Regions from separate parts of the Bacillus sp. 1A genome, predicted to be linked through region 2. Evidence: a T-box and tRNA genes for the amino acid it is inferred to sense, from the RefSeq annotation. Region 2 holds a T-box; the other regions hold tRNA genes.

Region 1 (3,249 bases), 330 kb from region 2:
CATGGTGACATGTGGAGCTGACGAATACTAATAGATCGAGGACTTAACCATATAATATGAAGCAATGTTATCTAGTTTTGAAAGAATATAAAAAACTTGTTGACTTTAAAAGTCAAATAAGTTACAATGATTCTTGTCTTAAATGAATACAGTCTGGTAATAATGGCAGAGAGGTCACACCCGTTCCCATACCGAACACGGAAGTTAAGCTCTCTAGCGCCGATGGTAGTTGGGACCTTGTCCCTGTGAGAGTAGGACGTTGCCAGGCAAATGGAGGATTAGCTCAGCTGGGAGAGCACCTGCCTTACAAGCAGGGGGTCGGCGGTTCGATCCCGTCATCCTCCACCATTTAGCCGACTTAGCTCAATTGGTAGAGCAACTGACTTGTAATCAGTAGGTTGGGGGTTCAAGTCCTCTAGTCGGCACCAGAAAATCATGGCGGTTGTGGCGAAGTGGTTAACGCACCGGATTGTGGCTCCGGCATTCGTGGGTTCGATTCCCATCAGTCGCCCCATTTTTTCTTTGAATAATTAATATGCGGGTGTGGCGGAATTGGCAGACGCACTAGACTTAGGATCTAGCGCCTTTGGCGTGGGGGTTCGACTCCCTTCACCCGCACTTTTAATAAAATAACTCATACATGTCTTGCGGAAGTAGTTCAGTGGTAGAATACAACCTTGCCAAGGTTGGGGTCGCGGGTTCGAATCCCGTCTTCCGCTCCAATTTTCAATATGACATGCCGGGGTGGCGGAACAGGCAGACGCACAGGACTTAAAATCCTGCGGTGGGTGACCACCGTGCGGGTTCGACCCCCGCCCTCGGCACCATATGCGCCCGTAGCTCAATTGGATAGAGCGTTTGACTACGGATCAAGAGGTTAGGGGTTCGACTCCTCTCGGGCGCGCTTTTATTAACGGGAAGTGGCTCAGCTTGGTAGAGCACCTGGTTTGGGACCAGGGGGTCGCAGGTTCAAATCCTGTCTTCCCGATTTTCCAAAAACATGGGGCCTTAGCTCAGCTGGGAGAGCGCCTGCCTTGCACGCAGGAGGTCAGCGGTTCGATCCCGCTAGGCTCCACTTATTTTAATATCTTTTATGGCGGTGTAGCTCAGCTGGCTAGAGCGTACGGTTCATACCCGTGAGGTCGGGGGTTCGATCCCCTCCGCCGCTACCATAAAGGACCTTTAGCTCAGCTGGTTAGAGCAGACGGCTCATAACCGTCCGGTCGTAGGTTCGAGTCCTACAAGGTCCACCACTAAAGCTTTATATCTCGGAGGTATACCCAAGTTCGGCTGAAGGGATCGGTCTTGAAAACCGACAGGCGGCGAGAGTCGCGCGGGGGTTCGAATCCCTCTACCTCCTCCATTTTTTCTAAATTAATATTTTATCATCGCGGGGTGGAGCAGCACGGTAGCTCGTCGGGCTCATAACCCGAAGGTCGCAGGTTCAAATCCTGTCCCCGCAACCAAATGGTCCCGTGGTGTAGTGGTTAACATGCCTGCCTGTCACGCAGGAGATCGCCGGTTCGACCCCGGTCGGGACCGCCATTTTTTTACATAAAGGCTCGGTAGCTCAGTCGGTAGAGCAGAGGACTGAAAATCCTCGTGTCGGCGGTTCGATTCCGTCCCGAGCCACCATTTTGAAGTCGCAAGCCGACTTAGCTCAACTGGTAGAGCAACTGACTTGTAATCAGTAGGTTGGGGGTTCAAGTCCTCTAGTCGGCACCACTTTCAAAATGAGCCATTAGCTCAGTTGGTAGAGCATCTGACTTTTAATCAGAGGGTCGAAGGTTCGAATCCTTCATGGCTCACCATTTACAATTTAATGCGGGTGTAGTTTAGTGGTAAAACAAGAGCCTTCCAAGCTCTGGTCGAGAGTTCGATTCTCTTCACCCGCTTTTCAATTATGGGCCTATAGCTCAGCTGGTTAGAGCGCACGCCTGATAAGCGTGAGGTCGATGGTTCGAGTCCATTTAGGCCCACCATAATTATTCCGCAGTAGCTCAGTGGTAGAGCTATCGGCTGTTAACCGATCGGTCGTAGGTTCGAGTCCTACCTGCGGAGCCATATTATAGAGAAGTACCCAAGTGGCTCAAGGGGCTCCCCTGCTAAGGGAGTAGATCGCGAACGCGGTGCGAGGGTTCGAATCCCTTCTTCTCTGCCAGAATTGGCCCGTTGGTCAAGTGGTTAAGACACCGCCCTTTCACGGCGGTAACACGGGTTCGAATCCCGTACGGGTCATACTAAAAGAGATAGCATAATCTGCTATCTCTTTTTTGTTGTGTAAAAGTGGACTTTTGATAGTCTGCTTTTTTATGCAATAGAAGAAATATGAAGTATTCGCTGTTGCAGTGGGGTACATAGAGAGCCGTAAATACAATCATGTTGTTTATTTGGACCTGTATGAATATGAAGGAACTATCTATCTAACAAATGATACTCAAGTTGAACTTTTACCCCAGCTGTATGGCTGTAGCCTCCTACACTTGGAGAAACCGATGAAAATACATCCGGGAGCTACTGTGGAAAATAAATAATATATAGAAGAAGCTGTCTCTCAATAGGGGTGATCTACTGGAGACAGCTTTTTTTATGTTGTCATTATTGTCGAGTTTTGTCGGTAAGTCGATATTCCTTGTCGAATCGTTGATATATTTTGAGTTACGGTAGATATATTCTAAAAATCGTTGATATATGAAAATAATCGCCGATATAATTTCACTTACCGACAAAAACGTAAGAAAATCCCTTTCACAATCTAAAGAAAACGCCTCCATTGAAATGGATTCCACACCTATTCCATCAACTTTACACTCTATGTGAAAAAGTTCACAAATAGGTCATAATTTGTGAAGTAATTCACAATAATACGTGCTACAATATGAATGTAAAGAAGTTAAACAACATTAAATTAGTATTTTAATTAATTACTTAAACAATCATAAAAAAATATATGTGAACAATAGAGAGGGGAAATTACCATGAAAAAAGGTATCAATCGTGTAGTATTAGTAGGAACAGGAGCTGTAGGTTGTAGTTACGCTTACTCAATGATCAACCAAGGTGTAGCTGAAGAATTCGTATTAGTAGATGTTAATGAAGCAAAAGCAGAAGGGGAAGCAATGGACTTAAGCCATGCGGTACCATTCTCTCCATCACCAACAAAAGTTTGGAGCGGTAGCTATGCAGATTGTAAAGATGCAGATCTAGTTGTTATCACTGCTGGATTACCACAAAAGCCAGGTGAAACTC
Region 2 (3,249 bases):
AACTTGCTCAAAAGAAAATAAGTTCGATGCTCGTATACTTCCCTGAATTTCTACGTGAAATTAAAAGTTCGATTCAAGATAATTCGATTGGGGAAAAGATTGATGCGGTGAAACGCGTACAAGTTTTAATGCTAGATGATATCGGAGCAGAAGCGATGTCAAGCTTTGTGCGTGACGATGTGCTTGGTGCAATTTTGCAATTCCGTATGTTAGAAAACTTGCCGACGTTCTTTACGTCTAACTTTGATTTCAAGGAATTGGAACATCATTTAACGTATACACAGCGTGGTGAAGCAGAACAAATGAAAGCAGCACGTATTATGGAACGAATTAAATATTTAGCGAAGCCAATTCCGATTGGCGGGAAAAACCGACGTCATAAGTAAAGAGTAAGCTGAAAAGCTTGCTCTTTTTTCGTTTTGAACACTTTTCAGAATAGGTGAATTGCAAAACGAAAAACTTCTTATAGAAAATTCATTGTAGCTTGTATCATTTTTTTCTCCCTCCCTTAATATATATAAAATTAGCAAGCCATATTGAGTGGATTTTCTAACGATAGGAAATGTAATTCTACTAAGAGTGAACTTCACGCGGGACGGACTCTTATAGGATTTGTAACGTATAGATACAATCCTTTAGAGCAGGGATAAAAGGGGGGACAAAAGTGATTGAAATTTGCTTCGAAGAAAAAAATGATGCTATGCATGTATATAGACAACTATTGAAAAGAGCGGAACTGTTATATAAGGAAACGAGTGTGTATTTACAGGAACAAAAAGTGGTGATTCACATACCAGTATGTGAATCGAATTATATTGAAAAGATTTTATTGCCGGTAATGGTATATTTCATTGTGAATGTAAAGCAAAATAAGTGGATTTATACAATCTTAAAAGAGAAGTTTTTTTATGAAGAAGAGGAAGAGTGTCATCAAATATTGCATATGGCACAAGAGATTTTAAAGGGAAGAAGAAAAGGGATTGCTCGTGAATTAACACGTCACACATTTGAATCATATATTAAATCTTCTTTAAATAACTGGCTTTGTGATCCGCTTTCGTTCTCGTTTTCATCATATGTTCGTTTTCGCCTTCGTACATATAGGGAAATGGTAGCTAAGCTTGCTGAATTGTCGATTGATGAGTATAAGTTGGAACAAGAATATCAAATGTTTATTGAGACGCTAAGGCAACAAGTGCGCAGCCGAAAATCACGTTTGTCCTGTGTGCATCTTATTTTTGATGAAAGTTTTATTTTCTATGATGATAAAGGTAGACGTTTAAAACAGGAGAAATTGGTCCAATATATAGACGAGGAATTATTAAAGCAAAAGGATGTATATATTGATACGAAAGTAATTGCACCACTTCTTTCTATTTCGCCGAAAAAAATTTATTTATATACGAAAGAACAAGACCATAATATGATTATTACTTTGCGAAATGTATTTCAAGAACGGGTCCAATTACATGGATTACATGAGTTTGAGCGCAATGTGAAAAATTTAAAAAATAAAGGTAACGCCCTTGATTTTCTAAGTTTTTGAGCATATAATTACCTACATAAATGAAATATATTGAAATGTCATGATGAGGACATGAGTAGTTTTCTACGATTTTCAGAGAGGGAAGCCTTAGGGTGTGAGCTTCCTAGTACGGGATTATTACTTACCACCTCTAAACTTTAGCAGTGAACGGTTTTTTCTAGTAATTGCTAACGGACAACACCGTTATGTTGAACTTGAGCAATTAACAATAATGTTAATTGGAACAAGGGTGGAACCACGAATTCAACACTCGTCCCTTTTTACGGGATGAGTGTTTTTTATTTTGAAAAAAAGAGGAGTGACCAGTGATGGCAGATGTAGTTAAAATTACTTTCCCTGATGGAGCTGTGAAGGAGTTTCCAAAAGGCGTAACAACTGAAGAAATCGCAGCTTCTATTAGCCCAGGCTTAAAGAAAAAAGCTGTGGCTGGAAAATTAAACGATGAGATGATCGATCTTGTTACACCAATCGAAGAAGATGGTGCAGTTTCTATTATTACATTAGATTCTGAAGATGGCTTATACATTTTACGCCATTCAACAGCCCACCTATTAGCACAAGCGTTAAAACGTTTATATAAAGATGCTAAGCTTGAGCTCGGCATTGGTCCAGTAATTGAAAATGGCTTCTACTACGATATTGATATGGAAGAAGCAATTACAGTTGAAGACTTCAAGAAAATCGAAAAAGAAATGCAAAAAATTGTGAACGAGAACTTAGAAATCGTTCGTCATGAAGTGCCACGTGCAGAAGCACTTCGTCGCTTTGAAGAAATCGGCGATGAGTTAAAATTAGATTTAATTAACGATCTTCCAGAAGATGCAGTTATTTCAATCTATGAGCAAGGCGAATTCTTCGATCTTTGCCGTGGTGTTCACCTTCCATCTACAGGGAAAATTAAAGTATTTAAATTATTAAGCGTTGCAGGTGCTTACTGGCGCGGCGATAGCAATAATAAAATGCTACAACGTATTTACGGTACTGCATTCGTTAAGAAAGCAGAATTAGATGAGCACTTACGTATGCTTGAAGAAGCGAAAGAGCGCGATCACCGTAAATTAGGTAAAGAATTAAAACTATTTACTAATAGCCAAAAAGTAGGACAAGGTTTACCACTTTGGTTACCAAAAGGTGCAACTATCCGCCGCATTATCGAGCGTTACATCGTTGATAAAGAAGCAAGCTTAGGCTATGATCACGTATACACTCCAGTACTAGGAAGCAGAGAGCTTTATGAAACTTCTGGTCACTGGAATCACTACCGTGATGGTATGTTCCCATCAATGAAAATGGATAATGAAGAGTTAGTTCTTCGTCCGATGAACTGCCCTCACCACATGATGGTTTATAAAAATGATATTCACAGCTACCGTGAATTACCAATCCGTATTGCGGAACTTGGAACAATGCACCGCTATGAAATGTCTGGAGCATTATCTGGATTACAACGTGTACGCGGAATGACTTTAAACGATGCGCACATTTTCGTTCGCCCAGATCAAATTAAAGAAGAGTTAAAACGTGTTGTAAACTTAACTCTAGAAGTGTACAAAGATTTCGGTTTAGAGAATTATTCATTCCGTCTATCTTATCGTGACCCAGCTGATACTAAAAAGTACTATGCTGATGATGAGATGTGGGAAAAAGCACAAGGTATGTTAAAAGAAGCTATGGATGAAATGGGTCTTGATTACTATGAAGCT
Region 3 (3,249 bases), 1.6 Mb from region 2:
GGCACTGTCTCAACCAGAGACTCGGTGAAATTATAGTACCTGTGAAGATGCAGGTTACCCGCGACAGGACGGAAAGACCCCGTGGAGCTTTACTGTAGCCTGATATTGAATTTTGGTACAGTTTGTACAGGATAGGCGGGAGCCATTGAAACCGGAGCGCTAGCTTCGGTGGAGGCGCTGGTGGGATACCGCCCTGACTGTATTGAAATTCTAACCTACGGGTCTTATCGACCCGGGAGACAGTGTCAGGTGGGCAGTTTGACTGGGGCGGTCGCCTCCTAAAGTGTAACGGAGGCGCCCAAAGGTTCCCTCAGAATGGTTGGAAATCATTCGTAGAGTGCAAAGGCATAAGGGAGCTTGACTGCGAGACCTACAAGTCGAGCAGGGACGAAAGTCGGGCTTAGTGATCCGGTGGTTCCGCATGGAAGGGCCATCGCTCAACGGATAAAAGCTACCCCGGGGATAACAGGCTTATCTCCCCCAAGAGTCCACATCGACGGGGAGGTTTGGCACCTCGATGTCGGCTCATCGCATCCTGGGGCTGTAGTCGGTCCCAAGGGTTGGGCTGTTCGCCCATTAAAGCGGTACGCGAGCTGGGTTCAGAACGTCGTGAGACAGTTCGGTCCCTATCCGTCGTGGGCGTAGGAAATTTGAGAGGAGCTGTCCTTAGTACGAGAGGACCGGGATGGACGCACCGCTGGTGTACCAGTTGTTCTGCCAAGGGCATAGCTGGGTAGCTATGTGCGGAAGGGATAAGTGCTGAAAGCATCTAAGCATGAAGCCCCCCTCAAGATGAGATTTCCCATAGCGTAAGCTAGTAAGATCCCTGAAAGATGATCAGGTTGATAGGTTCGAGGTGGAAGCATGGTGACATGTGGAGCTGACGAATACTAATAGATCGAGGACTTAACCATATAATATGTAGCAATGTTATCTAGTTTTGAAGGAATATGCCTTCATAGTTTGGTGATGATGGCAGAGAGGTCACACCCGTTCCCATACCGAACACGGAAGTTAAGCTCTCTAGCGCCGATGGTAGTTGGGACCTTGTCCCTGTGAGAGTAGGACGTTGCCAGGCTATTATTATTCCGCAGTAGCTCAGTGGTAGAGCTATCGGCTGTTAACCGATCGGTCGTAGGTTCGAGTCCTACCTGCGGAGCCATTATGCTTCCATAGCTCAGCTGGTAGAGCACTTCCATGGTAAGGAAGAGGTCACCGGTTCAAGCCCGGTTGGAAGCTTGGGAAGAGTTTTAAAATTTTTGGCCCGTTGGTCAAGTGGTTAAGACACCGCCCTTTCACGGCGGTAACACGGGTTCGAATCCCGTACGGGTCACCACTTTTGGAGGATTAGCTCAGCTGGGAGAGCACCTGCCTTACAAGCAGGGGGTCGGCGGTTCGATCCCGTCATCCTCCACCATATATATTTTAAATGTCGGAGGGGTAGCGAAGTGGCTAAACGCGGCGGACTGTAAATCCGCTCCTTCGGGTTCGGCAGTTCGAATCTGCCCCCCTCCACCATTTTCTTTAAAATAACCTGAGAGGGTTTATTTTTTTGAAAAGATAACCATACTAGTAAATATTAATGGGCTATAGCCAAGCGGTAAGGCAACGGACTTTGACTCCGTCATGCGCTGGTTCGAATCCAGCTAGCCCAGCCATTTACGAGCCATTAGCTCAGTTGGTAGAGCATCTGACTTTTAATCAGAGGGTCGAAGGTTCGAATCCTTCATGGCTCACCATTTTCGCGGAAGTAGTTCAGTGGTAGAATACAACCTTGCCAAGGTTGGGGTCGCGGGTTCGAATCCCGTCTTCCGCTTTATTACTAAGGGGCCTTAGCTCAGCTGGGAGAGCGCCTGCCTTGCACGCAGGAGGTCAGCGGTTCGATCCCGCTAGGCTCCATCTAAATAAAAAAGCTTACATCATATGATGTAAGCTTTTTTTGTATTTAAAAAGACAACTTTCATACTTGTCGTTTAAAATGAAGAAAATGTAAAAATAAAGGATGGGGGATAATTGTGAAAGTTGTTATTGCATCTGATTCATATAAAGAAAGCTTAAAAGCTATAAAAGTATGTGAAGCTATTGAAAGAGGATTTGGAGCAATTTTTCCTAAAACAGAGTACGTAAAAATACCAATTGGAGATGGAGGTGAAGGAACGGTTGATTCACTTGTGGATGCTACAGATGGAAGAATGATACCCCTTCATGTGACAGGACCGCTTAGAGAACGTGTACAAGCCTTTTACGGTATGTCTAAAGATAAAAAGACAGCGTTTATTGAAATGGCAGCAGCATCAGGATTACAACACGTTCCGCTTAAAAAGCGAAACCCACTTATTACAACGACTAAAGGAACCGGAGAGCTTATACTACATGCGCTAGACGAAGGAGCTGAGCACATTATTTTAGGACTTGGCGGAAGTGCTACAAATGATGGCGGAGCAGGTATGTTGTCAGCTTTAGGGGTCAGGTTTATAAATGGAAAAGGGGAAGTAATAGAGCCATCTGGAGGGACGTTACATTCGATTGTCGCTATTGATTTTTCATGCATGGATGCACGCTTAATGCATATAAAGATAGAAGCAGCATGTGATGTAGATAATCCGTTAGTTGGAATAAGGGGAGCATCTTTCGTATTTGGGAGGCAAAAGGGTGCGAATGCAGAGATGATGAAAGAGCTGGATGAGAATTTAAAGCATTATGCGAATATCCTTAAACAATACTTATCTTGCGACGTAGCTGAAATACCTGGCGCAGGAGCCGCAGGAGGAATGGGAGCAGCTGTTATTGCAGTGTTAAAGGGAAGCTTGCGGAGAGGAATTGAAATTGTATTAGACTATACAAATTTTAATAAGCATATAGAAGGTGCAGATTTAATTATAACTGGCGAAGGGAGAATAGATGAACAAACAGCATATGGAAAGGCCCCTGTAGGTGTTGCGGAGCGTGCAAAGCATTTTCGTATTCCTGTCATTGCTATTGGAGGATCTGTATCTCCGAATTATTCAGCTGTTCATGAAAAAGGAATCGATGCAGTATTTAGTATTACAGCGAGTCCTATGACATTAGAAGAGGCATATAAAGTAGCGGAAGAGAATATCGAAATGACAGCAAAGAATATTGCCGCAGTATGGAAAATAGCATCAGAAAAACACTTCTAAATGTAGGAGTGTTTTTTATTATTATTTAATAATAATGATGGTAGTTGTTTCATTAAGTTAACTTTATACATAGAATAGTCTTGAAATT

Evidence for each region. A T-box is a leader RNA that pairs with one kind of tRNA and senses whether it is charged. The one in region 2 lies ahead of thrS (threonine--tRNA ligase), so its partner is inferred to be a tRNA-Thr.
Region 1: it encodes a tRNA-Thr, which carries the amino acid that the T-box ahead of thrS (threonine--tRNA ligase) is inferred to sense. The anticodon was not compared.
Region 3: it encodes a tRNA-Thr, which carries the amino acid that the T-box ahead of thrS (threonine--tRNA ligase) is inferred to sense. The anticodon was not compared.

What each region holds. Positions count from the first base shown of each region.
Region 1 is NZ_JBQYLZ010000001.1:1,680,584-1,683,832, forward strand. It holds rRNA gene ACUN0F_RS08385 (23S ribosomal RNA) at 1-51, shown strand, start outside; rRNA gene rrf (5S ribosomal RNA) at 153-268, shown strand; tRNA gene ACUN0F_RS08395 (tRNA-Val) at 273-348, shown strand; tRNA gene ACUN0F_RS08400 (tRNA-Thr) at 353-428, shown strand; tRNA gene ACUN0F_RS08405 (tRNA-His) at 439-514, shown strand; tRNA gene ACUN0F_RS08410 (tRNA-Leu) at 538-618, shown strand; tRNA gene ACUN0F_RS08415 (tRNA-Gly) at 648-722, shown strand; tRNA gene ACUN0F_RS08420 (tRNA-Leu) at 739-827, shown strand; tRNA gene ACUN0F_RS08425 (tRNA-Arg) at 831-904, shown strand; tRNA gene ACUN0F_RS08430 (tRNA-Pro) at 915-988, shown strand; tRNA gene ACUN0F_RS08435 (tRNA-Ala) at 1,003-1,075, shown strand; tRNA gene ACUN0F_RS08440 (tRNA-Met) at 1,096-1,172, shown strand; tRNA gene ACUN0F_RS08445 (tRNA-Ile) at 1,177-1,253, shown strand; tRNA gene ACUN0F_RS08450 (tRNA-Ser) at 1,271-1,363, shown strand; tRNA gene ACUN0F_RS08455 (tRNA-Met) at 1,390-1,466, shown strand; tRNA gene ACUN0F_RS08460 (tRNA-Asp) at 1,470-1,545, shown strand; tRNA gene ACUN0F_RS08465 (tRNA-Phe) at 1,560-1,635, shown strand; tRNA gene ACUN0F_RS08470 (tRNA-Thr) at 1,650-1,725, shown strand; tRNA gene ACUN0F_RS08475 (tRNA-Lys) at 1,736-1,811, shown strand; tRNA gene ACUN0F_RS08480 (tRNA-Gly) at 1,825-1,895, shown strand; tRNA gene ACUN0F_RS08485 (tRNA-Ile) at 1,906-1,982, shown strand; tRNA gene ACUN0F_RS08490 (tRNA-Asn) at 1,990-2,064, shown strand; tRNA gene ACUN0F_RS08495 (tRNA-Ser) at 2,071-2,161, shown strand; tRNA gene ACUN0F_RS08500 (tRNA-Glu) at 2,167-2,238, shown strand; partial or broken gene ACUN0F_RS08505 (IS4 family transposase) at 2,350-2,514, opposite strand; gene ACUN0F_RS08510 (L-lactate dehydrogenase) at 2,979-3,249, shown strand, end outside.
Region 2 is NZ_JBQYLZ010000001.1:2,008,297-2,011,545, forward strand. It holds gene dnaI (primosomal protein DnaI) at 1-386, shown strand, start outside; gene ytxC (putative sporulation protein YtxC) at 665-1,546, shown strand; T-box leader at 1,578-1,807, shown strand; gene thrS (threonine--tRNA ligase) at 1,855-3,249, shown strand, end outside.
Region 3 is NZ_JBQYLZ010000001.1:428,768-432,016, reverse strand. It holds rRNA gene ACUN0F_RS02295 (23S ribosomal RNA) at 1-914, shown strand, start outside; rRNA gene rrf (5S ribosomal RNA) at 963-1,078, shown strand; tRNA gene ACUN0F_RS02285 (tRNA-Asn) at 1,088-1,162, shown strand; tRNA gene ACUN0F_RS02280 (tRNA-Thr) at 1,167-1,239, shown strand; tRNA gene ACUN0F_RS02275 (tRNA-Glu) at 1,262-1,336, shown strand; tRNA gene ACUN0F_RS02270 (tRNA-Val) at 1,342-1,417, shown strand; tRNA gene ACUN0F_RS02265 (tRNA-Tyr) at 1,435-1,518, shown strand; tRNA gene ACUN0F_RS02260 (tRNA-Gln) at 1,584-1,658, shown strand; tRNA gene ACUN0F_RS02255 (tRNA-Lys) at 1,664-1,739, shown strand; tRNA gene ACUN0F_RS02250 (tRNA-Gly) at 1,745-1,816, shown strand; tRNA gene ACUN0F_RS02245 (tRNA-Ala) at 1,827-1,899, shown strand; gene ACUN0F_RS02240 (glycerate kinase) at 2,016-3,161, shown strand.